DNA from 3 places in the Pseudomonas sp. 210_17 TE3656 genome. Region 3 is predicted to be linked to each of the others. Evidence: predicted binding sites of a transcription regulator. Region 3 holds the regulator's gene; each other region holds the start of a gene.
The links. Region 3 encodes FliA, which starts transcription of late flagellar genes. Its sites were predicted from a motif close to CTAAAGTTTNNNNNNNNNNNGCCGNTAA; they were not measured.

Region 1: a site for FliA is predicted at 2,270-2,297, ahead of ACVI9W_RS06140 (methyl-accepting chemotaxis protein). Genes of this name have one in related genera too.
Region 2: a site for FliA is predicted at 7,403-7,430, ahead of motA (flagellar motor stator protein MotA). Genes of this name have one in related genera too.

The regions. Positions count from the first base shown of each region.
Region 1 covers NZ_JBTRBC010000001.1:1,300,256-1,310,017, forward strand. Annotated here, with positions in the region: gene ACVI9W_RS06135 (acyltransferase family protein) at 1-532, shown strand, start outside; gene ACVI9W_RS06140 (methyl-accepting chemotaxis protein) at 589-2,133, opposite strand; gene ACVI9W_RS06145 (lysozyme family protein) at 2,589-2,864, opposite strand; gene ACVI9W_RS06150 (acyltransferase family protein) at 2,958-4,079, shown strand; gene ACVI9W_RS06155 (hypothetical protein) at 4,184-4,351, opposite strand; gene ACVI9W_RS06160 (Arm DNA-binding domain-containing protein) at 4,332-4,688, shown strand; tRNA gene ACVI9W_RS06165 (tRNA-Ser) at 4,929-5,018, opposite strand; gene purC (phosphoribosylaminoimidazolesuccinocarboxamide synthase) at 5,112-5,822, opposite strand; gene ACVI9W_RS06175 (MBL fold metallo-hydrolase) at 5,852-6,610, opposite strand; gene bamC (outer membrane protein assembly factor BamC) at 6,611-7,726, opposite strand; gene dapA (4-hydroxy-tetrahydrodipicolinate synthase) at 7,744-8,631, opposite strand; gene ACVI9W_RS06190 (glycine cleavage system transcriptional repressor) at 8,892-9,452, shown strand; gene ACVI9W_RS06195 (peroxiredoxin) at 9,464-9,762, shown strand, end outside.
Region 2 covers NZ_JBTRBC010000001.1:2,082,038-2,091,799, forward strand. Annotated here, with positions in the region: gene tsaE (tRNA (adenosine(37)-N6)-threonylcarbamoyltransferase complex ATPase subunit type 1 TsaE) at 1-206, opposite strand, end outside; gene ACVI9W_RS09870 (NAD(P)H-hydrate dehydratase) at 194-1,054, opposite strand; gene queG (tRNA epoxyqueuosine(34) reductase QueG) at 1,118-2,191, shown strand; gene ACVI9W_RS09880 (trimeric intracellular cation channel family protein) at 2,297-2,908, opposite strand; gene orn (oligoribonuclease) at 3,009-3,551, opposite strand; gene rsgA (small ribosomal subunit biogenesis GTPase RsgA) at 3,643-4,674, shown strand; gene ACVI9W_RS09895 (TIR domain-containing protein) at 4,935-5,417, shown strand; gene motB (flagellar motor protein MotB) at 5,484-6,482, opposite strand; gene motA (flagellar motor stator protein MotA) at 6,486-7,337, opposite strand; gene ACVI9W_RS09910 (HDOD domain-containing protein) at 7,467-9,002, shown strand; gene ACVI9W_RS09915 (rhodanese-like domain-containing protein) at 9,049-9,762, shown strand, end outside.
Region 3 covers NZ_JBTRBC010000001.1:1,035,968-1,045,729, reverse strand. Annotated here, with positions in the region: gene fliR (flagellar biosynthetic protein FliR) at 1-17, shown strand, start outside; gene flhB (flagellar biosynthesis protein FlhB) at 20-1,153, shown strand; gene flhA (flagellar biosynthesis protein FlhA) at 1,351-3,480, shown strand; gene flhF (flagellar biosynthesis protein FlhF) at 3,492-4,802, shown strand; gene fleN (flagellar synthesis regulator FleN) at 4,922-5,755, shown strand; gene fliA (RNA polymerase sigma factor FliA) at 5,752-6,492, shown strand; gene ACVI9W_RS04910 (chemotaxis response regulator CheY) at 6,597-6,971, shown strand; gene ACVI9W_RS04905 (protein phosphatase CheZ) at 6,991-7,779, shown strand; gene ACVI9W_RS04900 (chemotaxis protein CheA) at 7,792-9,762, shown strand, end outside.

The sequences.
Region 1 (9,762 bases), 260 kb from region 3:
TGTATTGGCGCTGCTGTGGCCCACCGGGCTGATTCAGTCGATAGGTTGGCAAGGTGGATTCATTGCATTCTGGTTCAGCTTCATGGCCGGGGTGCTGTGTGCTCAAACCCTTTCCGGCACCAAGCAAAGCCGCTATATCGCCATTGGCTACAGCGCATTGGTTCTGTTGATCGGCGTGGCCAGCAACAGCTCATTTACCATTGCTGCCGGGCTGACAGGCCTGGGCTTTTGCTTGCTGGTCAATCGATCCGCCTCGCTTGGCTTTTTGTCCAGCTACCCAGTGCAGAAGATTGGCTTGATTTCCTACAGTCTGTACTTGTTCCATTCACCGGTGACGGGGTCTTTCATGCGGGTGTTCCGGCGCTTCATGCCGAGCGGCATTGCTTCAGACCTGTTGGCGACTGTCCTGATCATTGCGATCTGTATCGCATTCGCAGCCATTGCCTATGTGCTGTTCGAACGCCCTGCCATCGCCTGGAGCCGGCGCATCAAGTTCAAGCGTCCTGATGCCGCGGTGCTCACCCGGACCTGAACCTGATCGGATAGCGGCCCGTCCAGTAACAACCTGCACGGGCCCCTACCCAAGGGTCAAAGCTTGAACTTGCCCACCAGCATTTGCAGATCCGCACCCAGGCGGGCCAATTTAACGCTCGAAGCGGCTGTTTCCTCGCTGGCCGCCGCCGTCTGCTCGGAGACGTCGCGGACGTTGAGCACACTGCGATTGATTTCCTCGGCCACAACACTCTGCTGCTCCGATGCCGTAGCGATCTGCAGATTCATCGACTCGATGGTGGCCACCGAACGGCTGATGTTCATCAGCGAAGCGCCTGCACGGCGCGTCAATTCAACACTGTTGGTGGTCAGTGCGCGACTGCGCTCGAGGATATCGCCTACCTGCTGCGTGCCACGGTGCAAGCCGCCAATCAGTTCCTCGATCTCTTCGGTGGAAGTCTGGGTGCGTTGCGCCAGACTGCGAACTTCATCGGCGACCACTGCAAAACCACGACCGGCCTCACCGGCTCGTGCTGCTTCGATGGCCGCGTTCAAGGCGAGCAGGTTGGTCTGTTGGGCGACCGACTTGATCACGTCCAGTACCGTACCGATCTTGTCGCTTTCACGCTTGAGCCCGGCCATGGCCTGCGTCGAATGTCCCACCTCGACGTCCAGATGGGTAATCTGCTCGATGGCCTGATTGACGACGGTGTCACTTTCTCGTGCTTCAAGACCGGCATTGACTGCCGCATTCGATGCCTGCTCGGCATTGCGTGCCACATCCTGCACGGTCGAGGTCATCTCGTTCATTGCCGTCGCCACCTGATCAGTCTCGACCTTCTGACTGCTGACCCCCGCACTGGTTTGCTCGGTCACCGCCGACAACTCTTCGGCTGCACTTGCAAGCTGCACCACGCCGTCGCGCAAACCGCCAATCAGGTCGCGCAGGTTCAGGGTCATGCGCTGCATGCTGGCTTGCAGTTCGCCCAGCTCGTCACGCCGCGACACCTGGATATCCTGGCTCAGGTTGCCATTGGCTACCCGCTCGGCGCTCTGCAGGGCTTCTTTCAACGGCAGCACAATCAAACGGGTGATCAACCAGGCAGCCAGAACGCCGAACATCAGGGCCAGTCCCGCTGCGAAGATCAACCGCTGGATCGACGACTGCACTTCATTGTCACGCTTGGTCGACTGGCTGTCCGACAGCCGCCCGGATGCCTCGAGCAGGCTCTTGAGATCTGCCTCCAGAACCTCCAAAGCCTGACTGGCCTGGGTAGCGTTACGCCCCTCGATGGCACGGGCATAATCCTGGAAGTGTGCACGGTAGCGTTCGACCGCGCTGCCTGCCTGGCCTATCCAGCGCAGATCGTCCGGGTCGGTGAACTGTTTGGCGAGCCCCTCGATACGAAGATTGAGCTCATCCATTGCCTTGACCATCAGCGCCGCCTGCGCATCCTCGGGGGACACGGTGTAGTTCAGGCGCGCAATGCGCACATCACGCGCCTCTTCGTTGATTCTGGCGATACTGCTGAGTTTGGCACTGCGCTCGCCCAAACCGCTCAGACCTCCCCAGCCGATTCCCGCAATCCCAATGGTCAGCAGCAAAACCAGCGCGAAGCCCAGGGTCAGTTTCGACCTCACACTAATATCAGCCAACACCTTCACAATTGTGCCGAACATCCGCATAGCCCTTTAATTGATCGTTCTTGAAATAGCCATTACCGGGCGACATCCACTGGGGCCCGGTTGCACAAGGTAGGGAGTGCCGTCGCGCCCAAGGGCGGCGACGACGGAAGAGACTTGAAGCGCGTAACGCAAATAATGGCACCGAGCCATCAATCGCACGAAATATACATCTGCGGGTAGTCATCTACAACAGATTTCGCGGCAATCTGTAAACATTACCACCTCATCATTGTGAACAATCACCGCAAGCAAAAAATACAATCCGAATGACCCAAGCAACTCTGGCTCGCTTACGTGATCGCCTTGCTACTTCTGATCTCCGGCTGCCAGTCCTACTCGCCGCCCCAGCCCGGGGTAGTGGCTGCGGGATGTCAGCCACTATTGCCAGCGGCGGTGTGGTTCATGGAGCCCTATGAGCCGACCTTGACCCAACGCTTGCTCAACGCCAACTGCTGGTACCGGCCAGCAGCGCTCGATTTCAGGCCGTTGGTGTTCACCGTGACCAGCACGCCTGGGTGATCGGTATAGCTCTTGAAGGTGTTCGGGTTGTTGATACCGCACACGACAACGCCGTAACCTTCGTCGCGGCTGTGCTTGCTGGTGGATGTACCCTCTGACCTGGCAAGCATGTCGAGGAAGGCGAGTGCATTCTTGCTGCCCGCCAGTGAATCAGAATTACGAGCCATGGCTTTCTCCAGACAAAATAAACTCACTCAGTGGCGGGTTTTGGATAGAATATTGCGGAATAGCAGTCCCTTCTTTTTTGGCGCAATCACCCCATGACTTTCAAGAAGCCGTCATTAACTAGCTCAATCGCAAACTCTGAGCGCGCCATGCACTTAGATGGAATTAGAGGTGTTGCGGCACTTACTGTGGCTATTTTCCACTTCGCCCGATCATTCGACAACTCATTACTAAGCTCCGAGCAAACTATAAATCACACATTCATCAGCACATTATGGAATGGTCATTTCGCGGTAGCTCTATTTTTTGTTTTGAGCGGATTTCTTTTCTTTGAAAAATTTTACTGCAAGACCATTGACCTAGCCATCACAGCTGCTGCAAAGCGATATTTAAGACTCTGCATACCAATTCTTGCAATATGCCTAATAGCATACGCCATCCACAGGTTTGATTTATACCCAAACAAGCAAGCCAGCATTGCGAGCGGTTCAGACTGGCTTGGCCGATGGTATGCGTTCTCGCCAGACATACGCTTAGCAATAACAGAGTCTTTCTGGAGCGACTTCGTATCATTTGACGCAACACGAACCTACAACTCGAACCTCTGGACTATTTCTTACGAGCTATTCGCGGTATTTTTAATAATCGCATTCGGCATTATTTGCAGACACGTCAATTTTTTAACGCAGATATTAATACTAACTACTGCAGCAATACTTAGTTTTGGCTCGCACTATTTGGAGTTCATACTTGGAGCGTTTTTGGCCCTGGCTTGCATAAAGCGCAAGATTAGCATACCCCTGCCTGCTGCCATTGTGCTGACCATCGCTGGGTTGTCTCTTGCGCCAATGGCATTGCCCAATCAGGTAATTACTCTTGCGGCGGATCTTCTTTACCCCGTAGCCGCCGCTTTATTCATTGGCTCGATAAACTCAAACTCGACTCTCAGGAGCTTCTTTTCAAATAGATGCTTCGTAAAACTTGGCGAAATATCATTTGGACTATACTTAACGCACTTTATCGTCCTAAATAGTGCTGCATCGGCCTTCTTTATATTTACAGGCTCTATTACCGCGACATTCGCTTTGTATTTGGCTGTTACCGCCGCAGCATCATTTGCTTTCACGTACGCAATAGATAAACCATGGATGAAATATCTGAACAAAAATTTCACCTCCAGAAAATATATCGACTCGATTTCGAAGCAAGCTAAATAGATATTGGCTCTGACCAATCGATAGCCAGAGGATATCTATCTCGCTGGTCCATTTTGTTGAGCTTCAGCTTGTAAGCCTCATATCGTTTGAAGAGCGACGCGTCTTTACTCGCTGAGCGGCCCAATAACTAAAGCGTCCACCATACCGTTGGTTGCGAGATTCGTCTCTGCCAGAAAAATATCTCTCTTTTGAACGGCAGCGAACTTCAATTCGCTGCCCGTTAACTCCTGCGTTACCGGTACAGAAAAGACCATTCCGCCCTCATCGAGCACTGCAACCCACCCTCCTGAAGGCTGGGGACTACCTTCAGGCGTCGACATCAACGGTAATCAACTGCGGGCTGCCTTGATGTATGAAGGTCAACCGCGCCGAGAGCCCTTACGCAAGTCGCCAAGATCAACAAGGCGGCAATCGCATATGCGGATAACAAGACTTGCCGAGATCCGGGAGGGCCGCTTTGACTATGCGGCCCACTTTCCCGAATCAAGCTGGCTCAAGGCTCGTATTGAGGAACAATCCCAACCTGAGAAACGCACAGTTGCAGAAGGAGTAAATCGGTGGCTCCGCTCAACGCTGGGTGGTCATTGTGTGAAATACCTAATTAGGTAGCCTAACCGTCCTCCAATCGAGCAGGTCTTGCCGGCAGCTGCAGATGTATGCAACTGCCGACCTCAACCAAAGTGCTCAGGCGGCTTGATCTGACCCTACCCCCCAACGACAAGGAATGGCCCGCCCTGACGCGGCCTAATAGGCCGAGAATCTGCCCTGAATTTTCCCTAAGCCAGTACCCCGAAACGACGAAGCCCCCGAAAACTTCAACGTTTTCGGGGGCTTCGGCTACTTCTATAATGGCGGAGAGATAGGGATTTGAACCCTAGGTACTGTCGCCAGTACAACGGATTTCGAATCCGTCCCGTTCGGCCACTCCGGCATCTCTCCAGTGGCGCGCATGATACCAGCAGTTTGCCTAAAGGCAAAGCCTGTTTGCGAAAAAAATTCGCGTGGTATCAGGCGCTTGCGTGAACTTGCCGCTTACAGCGGCACGCCCAGGCGTTTGGCAACTTCTTCGTAGGCTTCGATAACGTCGCCCAGACCCTGACGGAAGCGGTCCTTGTCCATTTTCTTGCGGGTTTCTTTGTCCCACAGGCGGCAGCCATCCGGGCTGAACTCGTCACCCAGGACGATCTCGCCGTGGAATACACCGAACTCCAGCTTGAAGTCGACCAGCAGCAGGCCTGCGTCGTCGAACAGCTTGTTCAGCACTTCGTTGACCTTGAGCGACAGGGCTTTCATCTTTACCAGTTGCTCGGCGGTGCCCCAGCCGAAGGCGACAACGTGGGATTCGTTGATGAACGGATCGCCCTTCTCGTCGTTCTTGAGGAACAGTTCGAAGGTCGAAGGCTCAAGCTTGATGCCCTCTTCCACGCCCAGGCGTTTGACCAGGCTGCCGGCGGCGTAGTTACGCACGACGCATTCAACCGGGATCATGTCGAGCTTCTTGACCAGGCACTCGTTGTCGCCCAGCAGTTTGTCGAACTGGGTAGGGATGCCGGCTTCTTCAAGCTTCTGCATGATGAAGGCGTTGAACTTGTTGTTCACCATGCCCTTGCGGTCGAGCTGTTCGATACGCTTGCCGTCGAACGCCGAGGTGTCGTTGCGAAACAGCAGGATCAAGCGGTCAGCGTCGTCGGTTTTGTAAACCGACTTGGCTTTGCCGCGGTAGAGTTCTTCACGTTTTTCCATGATGGGCTCCGCTTGCTAAATAAGATGGGCTAGGCGATTTCGCGCCAGTCGAGCCCGCAATCCTGGTTGGCCACTTGCAGCCAGTCCGGGTCGCACCCGAGGGTGTCGACGAAACATTGCCGGGCCAGCTGTGGCTGGTTGTTCTTGCTACTGAGATGGGCCAGCACCAGATGCTGCAGGTTCTGCCAGTCCAGCTCCGACACCAGGCGCGCGGCCTGGTGGTTGTTCAAATGTCCGTAGTCGCCACCCACCCGCTGTTTGAGAAACATCGGGTAAGGCCCGCGTCCGAGCAGGTCGCGACAGTGGTTGGCCTCGATCAACAAGGCATCCAGGCCCTGATAACTTTCCAGCAGGGCGGCGTCGTAGGAGCCCAGGTCGGTCAGCACGCCGAAACGCCGGTTACCGTCGTCAAACACATACTGCAACGGTTCCAGCGCGTCGTGGGTCACGCCCACGGCGCGGATGTTCAAGGCGCCGATCTGCAGTGTCTCGTTTGCCGCCAGGAATCCCGCCGCTTCGACCGGTTTGCGCATGCCGCGCAAGGTGCCGCGGCTGAGGTAGACCGGTACATTGTAGCGCCGCGCCAGCAAACCGACCCCATGCACGTGGTCGGCATGTTCGTGGGTAACAAGCACAGCACTCAATTGCTGGGCAGAAACGCCGAGCAGCGCCAGGCGCCGCTCGGTTTCACGCAGGGAGAAGCCGCAATCGACCAGGACAAGGGTGTTGTCACTGGCGATCAGCGTGCCATTTCCCTGGCTTCCACTTCCAAGTACGGCGAAGCGCACTTAACCCAGGTTGTCCTGAATCACGCTCAGCACGCGGCGGGCGACGTCAGCCGGGGCCACGGTGTTGATGTTCTTCTCAACGGTGACCTGGACGCTGTCGCCAACCTTGCTCAGGCGCACCTGGTAACGCTCGGCACGGGCTTCACGCTCTTCCTTGCTCGGCGCGCTGCCGAACAGCTTGCCGAAGAAGCCCGGCTCCTGGTCCTTGGCCTCGGCCTTTTCTGCCAGGTTGATGTAGTACAGGCCCAGGCTGCGGTTGATGTCTTCAACCCGCCATTCGCCCTGCTCCAGGGCACGGCCAACGCTGGACCAGGCGCGATCGAGGTCGGCACCCAGGTTCAGTACCGGGTTGCCGCTACCGTCTTCGCTGAGGCTGACACGGCTTGGCGCATCGAAATCACGTGCGGCGAGCAACGACACCGAGCCGCCCTTCTCGGCGCTGCGGGTCATGCTGGCGAGCATTTCGTCGACCAGCATGGCATCGACCCCGGTGTTTTCCGAACGGGCCGGGAAACCAGGTTCGGCAGTGCTGCCAGCCGGACGCTCGACGCTGACGATGTACACTTCACTGGTGTTGCGCTGCACGCCCGGCTCAATGCGGATACGCGCACGCACTTCGTTGTCGCGGCTGCTCGAAGCACTGGCCAGACGGCTGGCCATGGCGCCGGAGAGCTCGTCAAAACGCTGCCAGGTGGTGTTGAACTCACCGGTCTGCGGGCGCTCTTCGGCGATACGGAAGCCGTTGTCTTCAAAGAACTGCCGGGCCACCGGCCAGACTTCGGCCGGGGCGCGCTGGGCCAGGACCCAACGGGAACTGCCGCTCTTCTGCAGGCTGAAGTCGCTGATGTCGGCAGCCGCGCTCAATGGTTGTGGACGCGGCACTTCGAACTCGCCCTTGACGTTGTCGTCGGCGACGTTACGCGGGATCGGCAGCAGCGGATCAAGCCGCTTGGCGCTGCTGATGTCCGGTGGCATCTGCATCGGCGCCTTCTGCGTGGCCTCCAGATAATCGCTGCCACGGTCACGGAAGTAACCCTCTTCGCCCCAGAGCCAGCCACAACCACTGGTGCTGGAGATGATCAAGGCAAGGGCGGAAAGACCAGCCAATCGCTTCATGCGGTGTACGTCCTCAATTAAAACTGCAGGCCGCACTGGCGCATCGCCCGGCGTACCGTATCGTGACAGGATTCGCTCAGCCAGGTCAGTGGCAGGCGGATGCCTTTGTGCATCAGGCCCATTTCGACCAAAGCCCACTTCACCGGAATCGGGTTGGCTTCGATGAACAGGTCCTTGTGCAGGGGCATGAGTTTTTCGTTGATCGCGCGAGCCTTCTCGGCATTGCCCGCAAGGGCGGCTTCGCACAGATCAGCCATTTCGCGCGGGGCGACGTTGGCGGTAACCGAGATGTTGCCTTTGCCGCCCAGCAGGATCAGCTCGACCGCGGTCGGATCATCGCCGGACAGCACGATGAAGTCCTTGCTCACGCCGTCAAGGATGGCCTTGGCGCGTTTCAGGTCGCCGGTGGCTTCCTTGATACCGATGATGTTCGGCACGGTCGACAGACGGATCACGGTCTCGGCCTGCATGTCGCAGGAGGTGCGGCCAGGAACGTTGTAGAGAATCTGCGGGATGTCGACGGATTCGGCAATGTGCTTGAAGTGCTGGTACAGGCCTTCCTGGGTCGGCTTGTTGTAGTACGGGACTACCAGCAGGCAGGCGTCGGCGCCAGCGTTCTTGGCGTTGCGGGTCAGGTGCACGGCTTCAGCGGTGGAGTTCGCGCCGGTGCCGGCGATCACCGGAATAGGGTGCTTGCTGTGCTTGACGCGCTCGACCACGTGCTTGATAACCAGAATGTGCTCTTCGACATCCAGGGTCGCGGACTCACCGGTGGTGCCGACTGCAACGATCGCATGGGTGCCGTTTTCCAGGTGGAAGTCTACAAGTTTGTCGAGGCTGTCCCAATCAAGACGCCCTTGTGCATCCATGGGTGTGACCAATGCCACCATACTGCCCGCAATCATGAAACTGCTCCTGCCGGAAAAAGAGAGCGGTAATGGTACTGGCGCCATCGGCCTTGCACAAGCGAAGCAGGCGGCTGGAGCATTCCCCTCGGCGGCCATTTTCGCTACCCTTCTCTCTTTGATCGGTACACAGCGGCCCGCCGGGCTGCCGACAACCTGCGCAGGCAGTGCCCAAAGCCTCGATCCTGAGCCCCGGGACCACGCCTTCCCGCCATTCTGACCTGTCGGGTACCGACCGCTCATCGCTTTAGGAATGCTGCATGTCCACCCCCACCGTTCGCGAACAATTCCTTGTCATCAGTGCTCTGGGCGCCAATCCCATGGAACTGACCAACATCCTGTGCCGGGCCAGCAACGACAATCGCTGCTCGGTCGTGACCTCACGCCTGACCCGCCACGGCGAGTGCAGTGCACTGGTCCTGCAGGTTGCCGGCAGTTGGGACGCGCTGGCGCGTTTCGAGGCAGCCCTGCCGGGCCTGGCCAAGAAGCACACCTTCACCGTGAATGTGGTGCGTAGCGCCGAGCTTGAAGTGCGCCCGCTGGCCCTGCCATATGTCGCCTATGTCAGCGCCGCCTATCGCCCGGACATCATCAACGAGCTGTGCCAGTTTTTCATCGACCACCATGTCGAGCTGGAAAACCTCACCTGCGACACCTACCAGGCGCCTCAGACCGGCGGCACCATGCTCAACGCCACGTTCACCGTGACGCTGCCGGCCGGCACCCAGATCAGCTGGTTGCGTGACCAGTTCCTGGACTTCTCCGATGCCCTGAACCTGGATGCGCTGATCGAACCCTGGCGCCCACAGAACCCACTGTAAGGAAGCTTTCCATGGCCGTTGAACTCGACCAACCCGTCGCCGATTTCCAGGCCCTGGCCACCAGCGGCCAGAGCGTCAACCTGGCTGATCTGAAGGGCAAGCAAGTGGTGCTGTACTTCTACCCCAAGGACAGCACCCCGGGCTGCACCACTGAAGGTCAGGGTTTCCGTGACCAGCATGACGCCTTCGAAGCGGCCAACACCGTGGTTTTCGGCGTTTCGCGGGACGGCATCAAGTCTCACGAAAACTTCAAGGCCAAGCAGGCGTTCCCGTTCGAGCTGATCAGCGACAAGGACGAAGCCCTGTGCCA
Region 2 (9,762 bases), 1.0 Mb from region 3:
TAGGGCTCGACCACAGTAAATGTAGGGCTTTTCACCGCCCCTTTGTGGCCGAGACCACGGATGATGCCGCGCGACAGGGTGGTTTTACCCATTCCCAGGTCGCCTTCCAGAAAAATCACGCCGTGACCTTTGGTCACTTCGGCGATACGGGTGCCGAAGCGGACCATGGCCTCTTCGTCGGCCAAAAACAGGGTTACACCTGACACGCTGAATGCTCCTCCAATAAATGACGAATGGCCGGGACCAGATCGCTGGCCGCCAGCCCCCGACCGTGCATGCCCAACCGCTCTCCGGCACAAGCATGCAGCCAGACGCCCAGGCAGGCGGCGTCCCAGCCCGACATGCCCTGAGCCAACAGCGCCCCCAGCACACCACTGAGCACATCGCCCAGGCCCGCTCCGGCCATCGCCGGATGCCCCCGGTTGCACAGGGCAAGCTGCCCGGCCGGATCAGCCACCAGGGTGCCGGCGCCCTTGAGCACACAGATGACCGCATATTTACGCGCAAGTTTGCGCGCCGCCCCGGCACGATCTGCCTGTACTGCTTCGGTGGAAATGCCCAGCAGCCTTGCCGCCTCCCCCGGATGCGGGGTAATGATCGAGCCCGCCGCCAGCGCCAATGGCGCCCGTGCCAGCAGGTTCAAGGCGTCGGCATCCCACACTTGCGGCAACCGCGCGCTGACGACTGCCGACAGCACGCTACGCCCCCAGGCCGCCTGGCCGAGGCCGGGGCCGACCACCACGACCGACGCGCGCTCGATAGGGGTCATCAACTGATTGGCCGAATGCACACCCAGACACATCACCTCCGGCAGCCGCGCCAGGGCCGCAGGCACCTGCTCGCTGCGCGTGGCCAGCGAAACCAGCCCGGCGCCACAACGCAAGGCGGCTTCGGCGCTGAGCAGAACCGCTCCGCCGGTACCACGATCGCCGCCAACCACCAGGACATGGCCGAAATCACCTTTTTGCGCCGCAAGCGGGCGCGGCGCGAGGGGCGTCAAGGCAACACTGGTGAGGATTTGCGCCTGGTTTGCAGGGTGTTTGGTCTGAGGCATGGGTCAAAGGCTCCGATGTCTGGCAGAATTATACGCACCTGAGTCTGCGTTGCCTTATTTCCCATGCCTGCTGCCACCCCCGATCTTCCCGCACTGGCCCAATCAATCAAGGATTGGGGCAAAGAACTCGGCTTTGCCCATGTCGGCATCGCCGGGGTGGAGCTGGGCGAGCACGAGCAACACCTGGAGCGTTGGCTGCAGGCGGGCTATCACGGTGAAATGGACTACATGGGCGCGCATGGCAGCAAACGCTCGCACCCCGAGCAACTGGTGCCCGGCACCCTGCGCGTGGTGTCCCTGCGCATGGACTACCTGCCAGGCGACACGCGCATGGCCCAGCAACTGGCCCAGCCGGAAAAAGCCTACATCTCCCGTTACGCCCTGGGTCGTGACTACCACAAGCTGATTCGCAAGCGCGTGCAGCACCTGGCCGAGCGCATCCAGAAAGAAATCGGTCCCTTCGGCTTTCGCGCCTTCGTTGACAGTGCGCCGGTGCTGGAGAAGGCCATCGCCGAGCAGGCCGGCCTGGGCTGGATTGGCAAGAACACGCTGCTGCTCAACCGCAAGGCGGGCAGCTACTTCTTTCTCGCCGAACTGTTTGTCGACCTGCCGCTGCCTGTCGATCCGCCCCAGGTCAGCGAACACTGCGGGCGTTGCACGGCCTGCCTGGACATCTGCCCCACCCAGGCCTTTGTCGGCCCTTACTTGCTCGATGCCCGACGCTGCATCTCGTACCTGACCATCGAGCTGAAAAGCGCCATCCCTGAAGAGCTGCGCGCGCTGATCGGCAACCGGGTGTTCGGTTGCGATGACTGCCAGATCGTCTGTCCATGGAACCGCTTTGCCAGGCCCACCGGCGAGAGCGACTTCAAGCCCCGGCATGGCCTCGACAGCGCGGGATTGGCGGAGTTGTTCATGTGGGATGAACAGACCTTTCTCGACAGTACGGAAGGCTCGCCGCTGCGGCGCGCCGGCTATGAGCGCTGGCTGCGCAACCTGGCGGTGGGGTTGGGGAATGCGCCGTCGACAATCCAGGTACTGGAGGCACTTAAAGCCCGCCAGGACTACCCTTCGGAGCTGGTGCGCGAGCATGTGGAGTGGGCACTGAAGCAACATGCCGCGCGGCAAGCCAGCTGATTTCGCGGCGCGGCCATCGCTGGCAAGGCCAGCTCCCACAGGGTTTGGTGGGCACAGAAATTGTGGGAGCCGGCCTTGCCGGCGATGAGGCCGGTACAGCCCTGATCAATGCTCGTCGTTGTAATGAAACTTCGGCATTTCCCAGTGGAAACGAATCGCCAGCAAGCGCAGCAGAAAGCCGCCAAACAAGGTCAGCAGAATCGCCTGCTCGCCGGGTACCTTGAAGTAGACACAACCCAGATAGAACCAGGCCGCCGCAAAAGACACGCTCGCATACAGCTCACGGCGGAAGATCAGCGGAATATCGTTACAGAAAATATCCCGGAGAATGCCGCCAAACACCCCGGTGATCACCCCGCTGATAGACGCCACCAACATGCCCTGCCCCATCTCCAGGGCGGTCATGCAGCCGATCAGGGTAAAAGCGACCAGCCCCAGCGCATCAAGCACCAGGAACAAGGAGCGCAGGTGACGCATCAAGGGCGCAATGAAGATGGTCATAAGCGCGGCAAAGCTGGTCAGCACCAGGTATTCCGGGTGCTTGACCCAGGTCAGCGGGTAATGCCCCAGCAACACATCGCGCACTGAACCGCCACCCAGGGCGGTGATGCAGGCAATCAGCACCACACCGAACCAGTCCATGCCGCGGCGCCCGGCAGACAGCGCGCCAGTCATGGCTTCAGCAGTGATTGCAATGAGGTAGAGCATCAACAACATGGCGCAGATCCGTGCAATGGGGCGCGCAGTCTAACCAGTTGCCTCAGGCACCAAAAGGGGGCGCCGCACGGATTGTCTGTACAACCGTGCGGCAAGGCGATCAGAACTTGATGAAGTGCTCGCGATAGTGACGCAGTTCGTTGATCGATTCGCGAATATCGTCCAGCGCCAGGTGCGTGCCGCCCTTCTTGAAACTGTCGCGCACCTCAGGTGCCCAGCGTGCCGCCAGCTCTTTGAGGGTCGAGACATCCAGGTTGCGGTAGTGGAAGTAGTTTTCCAGGCCACGCATGTGACGGTAGAGGAAACGGCGATCCTGGCAGATGCTGTTGCCACAGATCGGCGACTTGCCTTTCGGTACCCACTGCTCCAGGAAGGCAATGGTCTGCGCTTCGGCTTCGGCCATGCTGACCTTGCTGTCCTTGACCCGCTGGGTCAGGCCGGAAGCGCCATGGGTACGGGTGTTCCACTCGTCCATGCGCGCCAGCACCTCGTCACTGTGGTGAATGGCGATCACCGGCCCTTCGGCCAAGGTGTTGAGGTCGCTGTCAGTAACGATGGTGGCCATTTCGATAATGACGTCGTGGTCCGGATCCAGACCGGTCATTTCCAGGTCGATCCAGATCAGGTTCTGTGGGTTCTGCATGATTCTGCTCCTCGGTAGGTGCGCAGTTTAGCCTAGTGGAGCGTGCTAAACTCCTCGCCGTTTAATAATGCATGCCGAACACGGAACCTTCATGGCCAAACGCCAGCTCAATCGCCGCCAAAACTGGCGGATCGAAAAAATCCAGGGTGAACGCGCTGCCCGCGCCGCCAAACGCGAAAAACAGACCCTGCAGGAGCTCGAAGGCGGTGACCTGGGCCCCGAGCAACTTGGTCTGGTGATCGCCCACTTTGGCGTGCAGGTCGAAGTCGAGGCCCAGGACGGCGAAGACGCCGGCCAGGTGTTCCGTTGCCACTTGCGCGCCAACCTGCCTGCGCTGGTAACCGGCGACCGCGTGGTGTGGCGCGCGGGCAACCAGGGTATCGGCGTAATCGTCGCGCAAATGCCGCGCAACACCGAGCTGTGCCGCCCCGATAGCCGTGGCCAGCTCAAGCCAGTGGCGGCCAACGTCGATCTGATCGTGATCGTCTTCGCCCCGGCGCCGGAACCGCATGCCAACCTGATCGACCGCTACCTGGTAGCCGCCGAACACGCCGGCATTCACCCGCTGCTGTTGCTGAACAAAGCCGACCTGATCAACGAACAGAACGCCCCGGCGCTCAACGCGCTGCTGGCCGTGTACCGGCAGCTGGGTTATCCATTGCTGGAGGTTTCGGCCCATCACGGCGATGGCATGCAGCAGTTGCAGGCACGCCTGGATGGCCATATCAGCGTCTTCGTTGGTCAGTCGGGGGTCGGCAAGTCGTCGCTGGTCAACAGCCTGCTGCCCGAGGTGCAGACCCGGGTCGGCGATCTGTCGGAGTGGTCCGGCCAGGGTACGCACACCACCACGACCGCACGCCTGTACCACTTCCCGGGCGGCGGTGAGCTGATCGACTCCCCGGGTATTCGCGAATTTGGCCTGGGTCACGTCAGCCGTGCCGATGTCGAAGCCGGTTTCATCGAGTTCAACGACCTGATCGGCACCTGCCGCTTCCGTGACTGCAAGCATGATCGCGAGCCCGGTTGCGCGTTGCTCAAGGCCCTGGAAGACGGTCGTGTCCAGCAGCAGCGGATGAACAGCTACCGCTCGATCATTGCCAGCCTGCCTGAAGACAGCTACTGAAATACCGCGTGAGGCTCGCAATGGGCCTCACTTTGCTGCCTCGTAGGACATCCCTGCAGGAAAATTTACCAAGCAAGGTAGGACCCTTCTTTAACGCTGGTCGTCCCTTGCCGTCATAAAAGCTTTCATTGATTGTCACCTTTCAGATTCGCCACGACCAAGCGAATCAACTCCATGCTCTGAGTATGAAAGGAATCAACAATGACAATTCGATCCTTAGGTACCCGCCACCCAGCCTGTGCACCAGGAGGGCCCGCCTGATGCCAGTCGTTATCAGCTATCGCCACCCGCAACGCCTGGATGCCTACATCATCAGCGAACGCCTGAAGCTCGAAGGCATTGCTACTCACCTTGATCTGTTCGATGGCGACGCCGGGCAGACCGGCGACGACATCAGCGGCCTGGTCTGTAGCAACATCAGCAGCTGTACGCACCTGATCAGCGTGCTATCCGAAGAGAACGCCGATACCTGGTGGGTGCCCTTCCAGCTTGGCGCCGCCACCCTCAGCAATCGTCGGGTGACGCTGTTCCAATGCGCAGAGAGCACACTGCCTGACTACCTGGACAAGTGGCCGATCATGAGCTCACGCGAGCATATCGACCTGTTCGTCCTCGCCTACCATGACGAACAGACCTTCAAACGTTCGATCACCAAAGAAGAAGCTGGCGCCGACGCCACCAACCGTCTGAACGCCGGCTTCTTTCACGCCGACCTGAAGGCCAAGATCCGCCGCGGCTTCTGAACCCTCCCACAAAGCACAACGCCCGCGAGCATCGCTGCTCACGGGCGTTGTGGTCAGAACACAGGATTACTCCTTGCTCTCATCCATCTTCAACACACCATCCTCGAAGATGTTCAGCTTCTGGCGCAGCTCGCGCGGCTGCATCGGCTCGGCCTCGGGCGCCGGGGCCGGCACTGCAGGCGCTGGAGCCGGCGCATTGGCGTCTGGCGCAGCTGGCTGCTCGCCTTCAAGGGTCCGCTGGGCCTTCTTGGTCAGGACAATGATGTCGATGCGCCGGTTGACCGGGTTGAGCGGGTTCGCCCGGTCAAACAACGATGACGAGGCGTAACCGACCACCCGTGCAACCTGCGTATCCGGGTAGCCACCGGCAACCAGGGCGCGCCGCGCCGCGTTGGCACGGTTGGCCGACAGTTCCCAGTTACCGAACTCACCGGTGCCTGCATACGGCTTGGCATCGGTATGGCCGCTGATACTGATCTTGTTCGGCACCGCCTTGATGGTGTCGGCCATGGCCAGCAGGATATCTTCGAAGTACGGCTGCAAGCGGGCGCTGCCCAGGTCGAACATGGGCCGGTTTTCAGCATCCATGATCTGGATGCGCAGACCATCCTGGGTAATTTCGAAGAGGATCTGGTCCTTGAACTTCTGCAGCTGCGGGTTTTCTTCGACCTTGTTCTGCAATTCCTGCAAGAGCAACTCGAGACGCTCGCGCTCAACCTGCTCGGCCATGCTTTCAACCTTGTCCTGGCCCAGCTGGATACTGGTGTCCGGGGTCGGCTCGGACTTCACTTCCGGGTTGATGGTCTTTTCCGGAGCAAGTTGTGGCGAGCCCCCCAGGTCAATAACGTAGGGCGTGCCGCTTTCGGAAAAACCGATCGGGTCCTTGAAGTAGCCGGCAATGGCGATCTTCTGCTCCGGCGTGGCCGTCGACAGCAGCCAGAGCACCAGGAAGAACGCCATCATCGCCGTAGCGAAGTCGGCGAAGGCGATCTTCCAGGCGCCACCATGGTGGCCGTCGCCAAAGCGTTTGACGCGTTTGACGATAATGGGCTGGTTGTTCTCCATGACTCAGCGTCCGCGAACCGCTTGTTCCAGCTCGGCGAAGCTCGGACGGTGGGCTGGGAACAGCACCTTGCGTCCAAATTCCACAGCCAGCGACGGCGGCATACCGGAAGCCGAGGCTACCAGCGAAGCCTTGATGGCTTCATAGACGTTGAGCTCTTCCCGGGCATCCTGACGCAAGGCAGTAGCCAGCGGGCCAAAGAAACCGTACGCCGCGAGAATACCGAAGAAGGTACCGACCAGCGCCGCACCCACGTGCAGGCCGATGGATTTCTGGTCGCCATCGCCCAGCGAGGCCATGGTCACCACGATCCCCAGTACCGCCGCAACAATACCGAAGCCTGGCATACCGTCGGCGATACCGGTCACGGCATGGGACGGGTGTTCGAGCTCTTCCTTCATGCTCAGCAGCTCCATGTCGAACAGGCCTTCGAGCTCATGCGGAGCCATGTTGCCGGTGGACATGATGCGCAGGTAGTCGCAGATGAACGCAGTCATGCGCTCGTCACCGAGCACAGCGGGGTACTTGGCAAAAATCGGGCTGGAGGCGGCGTCTTCGATATCGGCTTCAATCGCCATCATGCCTTCGCGCCGGCTCTTGTTGAGGATCTCGTAGACCAGCCCGAGCACCTCGATATAGAAGGTATGGGTAAAGCGCGTACCAAACATCTTCAGCGACTTCTTGATTACATGCATGGTCATGTAACCGGGGTTCGCCTGCAGGAACGCACCAAAGGCCGCGCCACCGATGATCAACACCTCGAAGGGCTGAATCAGCGCGGCAATTTTGCCGTGGGATAGAACATATCCGCCGAGCACACTCGCGAATACGACGATGATGCCGATAATTTTAGCCATAGATAGAAAGCACTTACTGTCGTGGTCAGGGTCGTGAGCGGAAGTTAATAAAACTCTTCTTCTACTTATCGGCAGATCTGCGCCAGACTATAGTCAGTCACGGCGAAAAGCCAGTTCGGCCCCTCCAGCATACCTATTGAAACCATCGTGCCAGATCAAATACCAAAAACACTCGATGCCTGGGTCAAACTACTCGATAGCGTTCGCCTGCCGGTTCCGCTGGCCAGCTACGAGCGGGTAAAAGCCAGCATTGCCGACAACCGCAGCTCGCTGCGCGACATTGCCGAGGTGATGCAGGACAGCCCGGCGCTGGTACTCAGCGTCATGCGCGAGGCCAACCATCACACCCATGCCAGCATCGGCGAACCCGCCGAAAGCCTGGAAGTCGCCCTCAATCGCCTGGGACTGGCACGCACCTCAGCGCTGTTGGAGCGCTTGCCGGCGCTCCCCGAGGGTGAAATTGCGCCAACCTTGCGCCAATTGCAGCTGGTCAGCCAACATGCCAGCCAGCAGGCCAACGGCCTGTTCGCCAGCCGCCTGGCGCGGCTCTGGCAGGAAATACACTGGGGCAGCCTGTTGTTCCTGTCGCCTTTATGGCCACTGGCCCTGACCTTTCCCAAGCTGCTTGAAGACTGGGAACTGCGCGTGGTGCACAAGGGCGAATCGGCACCGCAGGTAGAACTGGAGCTGTTCGGGGTACGGCTGCTCAGCTTGTGCCAGGCATTAGCCGAACACTGGCGCCTGCCGGAGTGGGTCACGCGCGGCTATCACCTGCTGCAGGAAGAGCGGCGTTTGCTGGCCAAGGCACTGCACATCGCCCGTGATCGAAACAACCTGCGCCAACAGCAGCGTCTGGACGACAACCCGAACCTGCGCCGCTGGTTCAATCAGCCCGCCAACACCGTACTCTTGGCCAACGGCCTGGCACTGGCGGCACAAGTTGGCTGGACCAACGCCCATGTTCGACGCTGGCAACTGCTCACCAGCCTGTACCTGCAGACCTCACTGGATGATGTGCAACAGCTGGTGCACCAACAAGCGGTCATCAGCGCCCGCCACCATGCCTGCCATGACCTGTTTCACCCGGCCGAAGCCCTGCTCTGGCCCTGGCATCAACGGCGCCTGCACCAGGGGCTGATCGCCCCGCCGCCGCCCTCGGCCCAGGCCCTGGGCACCTGGCGCAAGCTGTGCGCCGAGCTACTGGTCGAGCCCAGCCCGTTCAGCAATGCCATTCACCTGACGACCCTGGCCCGAGATGCCTTGGTCGCCTGTGGCATGCAGCGGGTCATGCTGCTGATGACCGACAAGACCCAGACTCAGCTGCGGGTTCATCAGATTGCCGGACTGGCGCCAGAAGCGGCTGGCCTGGTTTTGCCTGTTGAACAGAGCAAACTGCTTCAGCGCCTGTTGAGCGCGTCGGCGCAACTGCGCCTGACCCCCGAAAATCACGCACAATTCTCGGCACTGCTTCCGGCCCACTTGCGCGCATTGTTTCGCAGCGAACACCTGCTGTTGCGCTCGCTGTCGAGCAATGGCCGCGTAGTGATGCTGCTGATCGCCGACCAGGGTGCAAAACCGCTGGCTGACATCAGCGTGCAGGCCTTTGCCAAGACCGCGCAATGTATCGAGCGCGCCTTGACCGCCTTCAGCACCCGCAGCGCCTGACCCATGCGCTACAATCGCCCCCTCTGTTCTGCTCTGGAGACTCTGGATGACTGACTTTTCTGGCTTGCCCCTGGTAATCGAACCGGCTGACCTGCAAGCCCGGCTTGATGTACCGGAGTTGATCCTGGTGGATCTGACCAGCGTCAACCGCTATAACAGCGGGCACATTCCGGGGGCTCGCTTTGTCGACCCGAAGCGTACCCAGCTGGGCCAACCCCCTGCGCCGGGCCTGCTGCCGGCCAAAGCTGACCTGGAAAAACTGTTTGCCGAACTCGGCCACAACGCCAATGCGGTCTACGTGGTCTATGACGACGAAGGCGGCGGCTGGGCCGGGCGTTTCATCTGGTTGCTGGATGTCATCGGCCACACGCGTTACCACTACCTCAACGGTGGTGCGCAAGCGTGGCCAGCGAGCACCCTCAGCACCGACGTACCGGCCGCTGCCAGCGGTACGGTCAGCCTGACCCTGCACGAAGAACCCACGGCAACCCGTGAATACCTGCAAAGCCGCATCGGCGCCGCCGACCTGGCGATCTGGGATGCACGCAGCCCCGCTGAATACCGCGGTGAGAAAGTCCTGGCCGCCAAGGGCGGGCACATTCCCGGCGCGGTCAATTTCGAATGGACTGCTGGCATGGACATGAACAATGCCCTGCGCATCCGCAAGGACATGCCCGAGATCCTCGAACAGCTGGGCATCAGCAAAGACAAGGAAGTGGTTACCCACTGCCAGACTCATCACCGCTCCGGCTTTACCTAC
Region 3 (9,762 bases):
TGGCGAGGGCGCGCTGAGCATGGCAGAGAGCGAGAGCGGTCAGGACAAAACAGAAGACCCCACCGACAAACGCAAGAAGGACGCGCGGAAAAAGGGCGAGATCGCGCGCTCCAAAGAACTCAATACAGTGGCGGTGACCCTGGCTGGCGCCGGCGCATTGCTGGCGTTTGGTGGTGGCATGGCTGAAGCCTTGATGGAGTTGATGCGCAGCAACTTCATTTTGTCTCGCGAAGTGATCACTGATGAGCGCTTCATGGGGATTTTCCTCATGGCTGCCGGTAAGTCTGCGTTGGTCATCGTCCAGCCGGTGTTGCTGGTCTTGCTGGTGGCATCGATCATCGGTCCGGTGGCTTTGGGCGGCTTCCTGTTTTCCGGCAGTCTGTTGCAGCCCAAGTTCAGTCGAATGAACCCGCTGGCCGGGATCAAGCGGATGTTTTCGGTCAACGCTTTGTCCGAGTTGCTCAAGGCGCTGGCCAAGTTCTTCATGATTCTGATCGTTGCGCTGGTGGTGTTGTCGGCGGACCGTGACGATCTGCTGGCGATCGCCAACGAGCCCTTGGACCAGGCGGTTATCCACTGCGTTCAGGTGGTGGGCTGGAGTGCGCTGTGGATGGCTGCCGGTTTGCTGTTGATCGCAGCGGCGGACGTGCCGCTCCAGCTCTGGCAGACGCACAAAAAGATGCTGATGACCAAGCAAGAGGTGCGTGACGAGTACAAGGACAGCGAAGGCAAGCCGGAGGTCAAACAGCGTATCCGCCAGCTCCAGCGCGAAGCGTCGCAGCGGCGGATGATGGCGGCGATCCCCGAAGCGGACGTCATCATTACCAACCCGACCCACTATGCCGTGGCGCTCAAGTACGACCCGGAGAAGGGCGCTGCGCCTTTGCTGCTGGCCAAGGGTGCCGACTTCATTGCCTTGAAAATCCGTGAAATTGCCAATGAGCACAAGATCCAGGTGCTTGAGTCCCCGGCGTTGGCGCGTTCGATTTACTACTCAACGGAGCTTGAGGAAGAGATTCCTGCCGGGCTGTACCTGGCCGTGGCCCAGGTGCTGGCCTATGTCTTCCAGATCCGCCAGTACCGGGCGGGCAAGGGCAAACCGCCGGAGCCGCTCAAGGATCTGCCGATTCCGCCGGACCTACAGCACGACTAAGGCTCGGTGGGAGCGGGCTTGCCCCGCGATGCGATATGGCTGACAGATCGCAATCGCGGGGCAAGCCCGCTCCCACCGTAAGCCCGCCTCCACACAAAAACGCCGCATTCCTCAAAGTTGGAAAGCTTCTTGCAAAGGCAGCGCAGCGCGCGTCAGAAACGCGTCAAAGTTTTGCTTGAGCTAGACGAGGAATACCGGTGGATCGCTCTCAGTTAATCAGCAATGCCCGTAACAACCTGGCCGGGTTAGGCCGGGGGAATCTGGGTGTGCCGCTGTTGCTGCTGGTGATGCTGGCAATGATGATGTTGCCGATCCCGCCGTTTTTGCTCGACGTGTTTTTCACCTTCAACATCGCGCTGTCGATCGTGGTCCTGCTGGTCTGCGTCTACGCCCTGCGCCCCCTCGATTTCGCTGCGTTTCCAACCATCCTGCTGGTGGCAACCTTGCTGCGCCTGGCGCTGAACGTGGCCTCTACGCGGGTGGTCATGCTCCATGGTCAAGATGGCCATGCCGCCGCCGGTAAAGTGATCCAGGCCTTCGGTGAAGTGGTGATCGGCGGCAACTACGTGGTCGGTATCGTGGTGTTTGCGATCCTGATGATCATCAACTTCGTGGTGGTGACCAAGGGTGCCGGGCGTATTTCCGAGGTGAGCGCACGTTTCACCCTCGATGCAATGCCGGGCAAGCAGATGGCCATCGACGCCGACCTCAACGCCGGTCTGATCGATCAGGCCCAGGCCAAGGCGCGACGCTCTGAAGTGGCCCAGGAGGCCGAGTTCTACGGTTCGATGGACGGTGCCAGCAAGTTCGTTCGCGGTGACGCCATCGCCGGCCTGCTGATCCTCTTCATCAACCTGATCGGCGGCATGCTGGTCGGTATGTTCCAGCACGGCATGACCTTCGGCGATGCCGGTAGAGTCTATGCCTTGCTGACCATCGGTGACGGTTTGGTGGCGCAATTGCCATCACTGCTGTTGTCCACCGCTGCAGCCATCATGGTGACCCGTGCCTCCGGTTCCGAAGACATGGGTAACCAGATCAACCGGCAGATGTTCACTTCGCCCAAGGCGCTGGGGGTATCGGCGGGGATCATGATCGTCATGGGCCTGGTGCCGGGCATGCCGCACTTCGCCTTCCTGAGCCTGGGGCTGGTGGCCGCTGGCGGTGCCTATTGGCTGTGGCGCAAGCAGAACCTGGCCAAGGTCAAAGCCCAGGAAGAAGTTCAGCGCCAGCAGGACCTGTTGCCCTCGCCGCAGCGCGCCATGGAAACCAAGGAACTGGGCTGGGACGATGTCACGCCGATCGATATGATCGGCCTGGAGGTCGGCTATCGGTTGATTCCCCTGGTCGACCGCAATCAGGGTGGGCAGTTGCTGGCGCGGATCAAGGGGGTGCGCAAAAAGCTCTCCCAGGACCTGGGTTTTCTCATGCCCACGGTGCATATCCGTGACAACCTCGACCTGGCGCCCAGTGCCTATCGCCTGACCCTGATGGGGGTGATCCTGGCCGAAGCCGAGATCTATCCGGACCGCGAGCTGGCCATCAACCCCGGGCAGGTCTTTGGCACCCTCAACGGTATTGCCGCCCGCGACCCGGCGTTCGGGCTGGAAGCGGTGTGGATCGATGTCAATCAGCGCAGTCAGGCGCAATCGCTGGGTTACACCGTGGTGGATGCCAGTACCGTGGTTGCGACCCACCTGAACCAGATTCTGCACAAGCACTGCCACGAACTGATTGGCCACGAGGAAGTCCAACAACTGCTGCAGGTGTTGGCCAAGGCCTCGCCCAAGCTTGCCGAAGAGTTGGTGCCGGGCGTCATTTCGTTGTCGGGGCTGCTCAAGGTCCTGCAGGCGTTGCTCGCCGAGCAGGTGCCGGTGCGTGATATCCGCAGCATTGCCGAAGCTATCGCCAACAATGCGGTCAAGAGTCAAGATACCGCCGCGCTGGTGGCGGTGGTGCGCGTCGGATTGTGTCGCGCTATCGTGCAAAGCATTGTCGGCGTTGAGTCCGAGCTGCCTGTGATCACCCTTGAGCCAAGGTTGGAACAGATTTTGCTCAATAGTCTGCAAAGGGCCGGGCAAGGTCAGGAAGACGGTGTTCTTCTTGAGCCGAGCATGGCCGAAAAGCTTCAGCGTTCGTTGATCGAGGCTGCCCAGCGTCAAGAGATGCAAGGGCAACCGGCGATCCTGCTGGTCGCAGGACCGGTACGGGCGATGCTGTCGCGCTTCGGCCGCCTGGCTGTACCGAATTTGCATGTTTTGGCGTATCAGGAAATACCTGACAACAAGCAAGTTACCATCGTTGCCACAGTAGGCCCCAACGGCTGAGGTAGTGGGTTATGCAAGTTAAGCGTTTTTTCGCCGCCGATATGCGTCAGGCCATGAAGCTGGTTCGAGATGAGCTGGGGGCTGATGCCGCCATCATCGGCAACCGACGGATTGCTGGCGGTGTCGAGCTGACGGCTGCGCTGGACTACAAGCTGTCCGCCCTGGCGCCACGGGTTCCGAATGTCGAGCTCGAAGATGAACTGCGCAAGACCCAGTCGCGCATCGTCACCGCCCAGGCCGAGCTCAGTAGCCGCAGCGAAAGCGAAGACGGCAACCGCCAGCTGTTTGCCGGCTTGCCGCTGACCGCCTCCGAGCCGCTGGTCGAGACGCCTGTGGAGACGCCGGTGGCACCGGTTGCCGCGGCTGCCGCGCCGGTTGATCCGCGCCTGTTCGATGCCATGCGCTCCGAGCTCAGCGGCCTGCGCGAGTTGCTCGAAGTTCAGCTCGGTTCGCTGGCCTGGAGTCAGCTGCAGGGTAACCAGCCGCAGCAGGCCAACCTCTGGCGCCGTTTGCAGCGTATCGGTCTGTCCGGCCCGCTGGCGCATGAGCTGCTGGCGCAGATCGCCGGCATCGAAGAGCCTCGTCATGCCTGGCGCATGCTGCTCGCGCATCTGGCGCGGCGTATCGATGTGCCGGAAGTCGAGCCGATCGAAGAGGGCGGCGTGATCGCCATGGTCGGGCCGGCGGGCATGGGCAAGACCACCACCCTGGCCAAACTGGCGGCGCGTTATGTGCTCAAGTATGGCGCGCAGAATCTGGCGCTGGTGAGCATGGACAGTTTTCGCATCGGTGCTCAGGAGCAGCTCAAGACCCTGGGGCGGATCCTCAATGTCTCGGTGACCCACGTCGATCCCGGCCAGTCGCTGGCCCAGGCGCTGGAGCCGTTGCTGCGCAAGCGTGTGGTGCTGATCGATACCGCTGGCCTGCAAGCCAGTGATCCGGCCCTGCGCATGCAGCTGGAAACCCTGGCAGGACGCGGTATTGCGTCTAAAAATTATCTGGTGCTGGCGACGACCAGCCAGAAGCAGGTGCTCACTGCCGCCTATCACAGCTACAAGCGCTGCGGGCTGGCCGGGTGCATCCTGACCAAGCTTGATGAAACGGCCTGCCTCGGCGAAGTCCTGAGCCTGGCCATCAGTCACGAATTGCCAGTGGCCTATCTAACCGATGGGCCGCGCATTCCTGACGATCTGCACCTGCCGCGCCGGCACCAGCTGGTCAGCCGCGCGGTGAGTGTGCAGATGCAGGACGAGCCCAGCGAAGAGGCAATGGCCGATATGTTCGCTGATCTCTACCACAGCCCCGGCAAGCGTGTTGGCTGAGGTGATTGTGAAGACGTTGCAAAGTATCTGCATTGATGGACTGCCAGGCATTTTTCAGGTGTTGAAAGCGCAGCCGGTCATGTGGCCTCGGTCTAAGCAAGACAAGGTAATGAACAAACATGGGTAGCATGCATCCCGTACAGGTGATCGCCGTGACTGGCGGCAAAGGTGGCGTCGGCAAGACCAATGTGTCGGTGAACCTGTCATTGGCGCTGGCAGAGCTTGGCCGTCGGGTCATGCTGCTGGATGCCGACCTGGGCCTGGCCAACGTCGACGTATTGCTCGGCCTGACGCCCAAGCGCACCCTGGCCGACGTGATTGAGGGCCGCTGCGAGCTGCGCGATGTGCTGCTGCAGGGGCCGGGTGGCGTGCGCATTGTGCCCGCCGCTTCCGGCACGCAGAGCATGGTGCACCTGGCGCCTGCCCAGCATGCAGGTCTGATTCAGGCCTTCAGCGAGATCGGCGACAACCTCGATGTGCTGGTGATCGATACCGCTGCCGGTATTGGTGACTCGGTAGTCAGTTTCGTCCGCGCAGCCCAGGAAGTGCTGTTGGTGGTGTGCGACGAACCGACCTCGATCACCGACGCCTACGCGCTGATCAAGCTGCTCAACCGCGATTACGGCATGAACCGCTTCCGGGTCCTGGCCAACATGGCGCAAAGCCCGCAGGAAGGGCGCAACCTGTTCGCCAAGTTGACCAAGGTCACTGATCGCTTCCTCGACGTTGCCCTACAATACGTCGGCGCGGTGCCTTACGACGAGTGTGTGCGCAAGGCGGTGCAAAAGCAGCGAGCGGTCTATGAAGCCTTTCCGCGTTCCAAGTGCGCGCTGGCATTCAAGGCCATTGCCCAGAAGGTCGATACCTGGCCGCTGCCTGCCAACCCGCGTGGTCACCTGGAGTTTTTTGTCGAACGCCTGGTGCAGCCGACGAGCGCGGGACCTGTGCTATGAACGCCAGCGGATACCGGATGTACAGCAACGCGTCTCGCGATGGTCAGTACGAGTTGATCGAGCGCTACGCGCCGTTGGTCAAGCGTATCGCCTATCACTTGCTGGCGCGTTTGCCGGCCAGTGTCCAGGTCGAGGATCTGATCCAGGCCGGCATGATCGGCCTACTCGAAGTCAGCAACAAGTATGACGCGAGCAAGGGTGCCAGTTTTGAGACCTACGCCGGTATCCGTATCCGTGGGGCAATGCTTGACGAAGTACGTAAAGGGGACTGGGCTCCGCGCTCGGTCCACCGCAATACCCGCATGGTCAGTGACGCGATTCGTGCAATTGAAGCAAAAACCGGCCGTGACGCTAAAGATCACGAGGTTGCTGCCGAACTTCAATTGAGTCTCGATGATTACTACGGGATTTTGAATGACACCCTGGGCAGCCGCCTGTTCAGTTTCGACGACCTGTTACAGGACGGCGAACATGAAGGCCTGCACGAGGACGGCGCCAGTGCCCAGCTCGAGCCTTCGCGCGATCTGGAAGACGAGCGTTTTCAGGCAGCCCTGGCCGATGCCATCGCCAACCTGCCTGAACGCGAGCGTCTGGTCCTGGCGCTGTACTACGACGAAGAGCTGAACCTCAAGGAAATCGGTGAGGTCCTGGGTGTCAGCGAGTCGCGCGTCAGCCAGTTGCACAGCCAGTGCGCGGCGCGTTTGCGTGGTCGCCTGGGGGAATGGCGGGCGCGTTGAACGCAGGTTCAATGCAGTCGCGAAATGTAGTGCCCGAATTGATTGAATGCGCGTTCAGCGCTGAGCGCGTTAAAGACTGCTTGGAGGTCTAATTGAACAAAGACATGAAAATCCTCATCGTCGACGATTTTTCGACGATGCGGCGGATCATCAAGAACCTGCTGCGTGACCTGGGCTTCACCAATACCCAGGAAGCCGATGACGGCAACACGGCGCTGCCGATGCTCGAAAGCGGTCATTTCGATTTTCTCGTGACCGACTGGAACATGCCGGGCATGTCCGGTATCGACCTGCTGCGCAAAGTGCGTGCCGACGAGCGCCTCAAGCACCTGCCGGTGCTGATGGTGACTGCCGAAGCCAAGCGCGAGCAGATCATCGAAGCGGCCCAGGCCGGCGTCAACGGCTATGTGGTCAAGCCGTTCACTGCCCAGGTGCTGAAAGAAAAGATCGAGAAGATCTTCGAGCGCGTCAACAGCTAAGACACGCCACGGGGGCGCTATGGAGCAAACACATTCATCGTTGGACGGCTTCGAGTCGACACTGAAGAAGCATGCCCACGAACTGGTCGACAGTCTCGAGCGGGGCAAATTCGGCGACGCGGTGCAACTGATCCATCAGCTGAACCAGACCCGTGACCGTGGCCTGTACCAGGAAGTCGGCAAGCTTACGCGTGAGCTGCACAGTGCGATCGTCAGTTTCCAGATCGATCCGCAAATGCCGCAGGCCGAGGAAGTCTCGCAGATCACCGATGCGACCGAGCGCCTGTCCTATGTGGTCAAGCTGACCGAGGGCGCGGCGAACCGGACCATGGATCTGGTCGAGGAGAGCACCCCGGTCCTCCACGAGCTGAGTGACGAAGCCCGCGATCTGCGCGCCGACTGGCAGCGCTTCTTGCGCCGTGAAGTGGCCGCGCCGGAGTTCCGCGAGCTGATGCACCGTGTCGACCGTTTCCTGGAGCGTAGTGAGGAAGGCAGCCGCAAGGTCGCCGGCCACCTCAACGACATCCTCCTGGCTCAGGACTATCAGGACCTGACCGGTCAGGTGATCAAACGTGTCACGGCACTGGTCACCGAAGTAGAAAGCAATCTGCTCAAGCTCGTGCTGATGGCCAGTCAAGTCGACCGCTTTGCCGGTATCGAACATGACCACCAGCAGCTGCGCGCTGAAAAAGATCAAGAAAAACATCCGACTCGGGGTGAAGGTCCACAGATTCATGCCGATAAACGTGAAGACGTTGTGTCCGGTCAGGACGATGTCGACGATCTGCTGTCCAGTCTGGGTTTTTAGGGAGCACGTTTAATGAGCTTCGGCGCCGATGAAGAAATCCTTCAGGATTTCCTGGTAGAAGCCGGCGAGATTCTTGAGCAACTGTCCGAGCAACTGGTCGAGCTGGAAAGCCGTCCGGATGATGCCGATCTGCTCAATGCGATCTTTCGCGGTTTTCACACTGTAAAAGGGGGCGCCGGCTTCCTCCAGCTCAACGAGCTGGTGGAGTGCTGCCACATCGCCGAAAACGTCTTCGACATCCTGCGCAAGGGTGAGCGACGCGTCGATGCCGAACTGATGGACGTGGTCCTGGAAGCCCTGGACACGGTCAACAGCATGTTCGGCCAGGTGCGCGAGCGCAGCGATATCACGCCGGCCACGCCTGAGCTGCTGGCGGCCTTGTCGCGTCTGGCTGAACCTGCTCCGGTCGCCGCAGCTGAGCCGGTGCTGGAGCAGGCGCCAGAAGCGCCCGCCGAAGCGGACATTACCGATACCGAATTCGAACAGCTGCTCGACTCGCTCAATGCGGTCAAGGCTGAGGCCGAAGCCCAGGTGCAGACGCCGGCTGCGGCCAGCGACGAAATCACCGATGCCGAGTTCGAGTCGCTGCTCGACCAGTTGCACGGCAAGGGCCAGTTTGCTCCTGACAGCGTCAGCGCACCTGCGCCGGTGGCGCAATCCACCCAGAGCGCCAGCGACGAAATCACCGATGATGAGTTCGAGGCGTTGCTTGACCAGTTGCATGGCAAAGGCAGCTTCGCCGCCGATGCCTTGCCGGGTGCAGTAGCGCCCGCTCCAGAGCCGGCCGCTGCGGCGTCGGGCGATCATATTTCCGAGCATGAATTCGAAGCCTTGCTCGATGAGCTGCACGGCAAGGGCAAGTTCGCCGCGGACAGCGTTGCAACGGCCGCTGCGCCAGCTGCTGCGGTTGCCGCCAAGCCTGCTGCAGCTCCAGCTCCAGCTCCAGCTGTTGCCAAGCCTGCCGCCGCACCCGCTGCCGCCGCACCGGCCAAAGCCGCAGCGCCAGCCCCGGCGCGCCAGGCCGCGCCAGCTGGCGACAAGGCCGCCAGCGAAACGGAAACCACCGTGCGGGTCGATACCGCGCGCCTGGACGAGATCATGAACATGGTCGGCGAACTGGTGCTGGTGCGTAACCGCCTGGTGCGCCTGGGCCTGAACAGCGGCGATGAAGCCATGTCCAAGGCGGTGTCGAACCTCGACGTGGTGACCGCCGACCTGCAGACCGCGGTGATGAAAACCCGCATGCAGCCGATCAAGAAGGTCTTCGGGCGCTTCCCGCGCCTGGTTCGTGACCTGGCCCGGCAGTTGAAGAAAGAGATCAACCTGGAGCTGGTCGGTGAAGAAACCGACCTCGACAAGAACCTCGTCGAAGCCTTGGCCGACCCGTTGGTGCACTTGGTGCGCAACGCCGTCGACCACGGCATCGAAACCCCGGAAGAGCGCGAAGCGGCGGGTAAATCCCGCGGCGGCAAAGTGGTGCTGTCGGCCGAGCAGGAAGGCGATCACATCCTGCTGTCGATCTCCGATGACGGCAAGGGCATGGACGCCAACGTCCTGCGCGCCATTGCGGTCAAGCGCGGGGTGATGGACAAGGATGCCGCCGACCGCCTGAGCGAAACCGAGTGCTACAACCTGATCTTCGCCCCGGGTTTCTCGACCAAGACCGAGATCTCCGATGTCTCCGGGCGCGGCGTGGGCATGGACGTGGTGAAAACCAAGATCTCCCAGCTCAACGGCTCGATCAATATCTACTCGACCAAGGGCCTGGGTTCGAAGATCGTCATCAAGGTGCCGCTGACCCTGGCGATCATGCCGACCCTGATGGTCATGCTCGGCAATCAGGCGTTCGCCTTCCCGCTGGTCAACGTCAACGAGATCTTCCACCTGGACCTGTCGCGCACCAATGTGGTCGACGGCCAGGAAGTGGTCATCGTTCGCGACAAAGCCTTGCCGCTGTTCTACCTCAAGCGCTGGCTGGTCAGT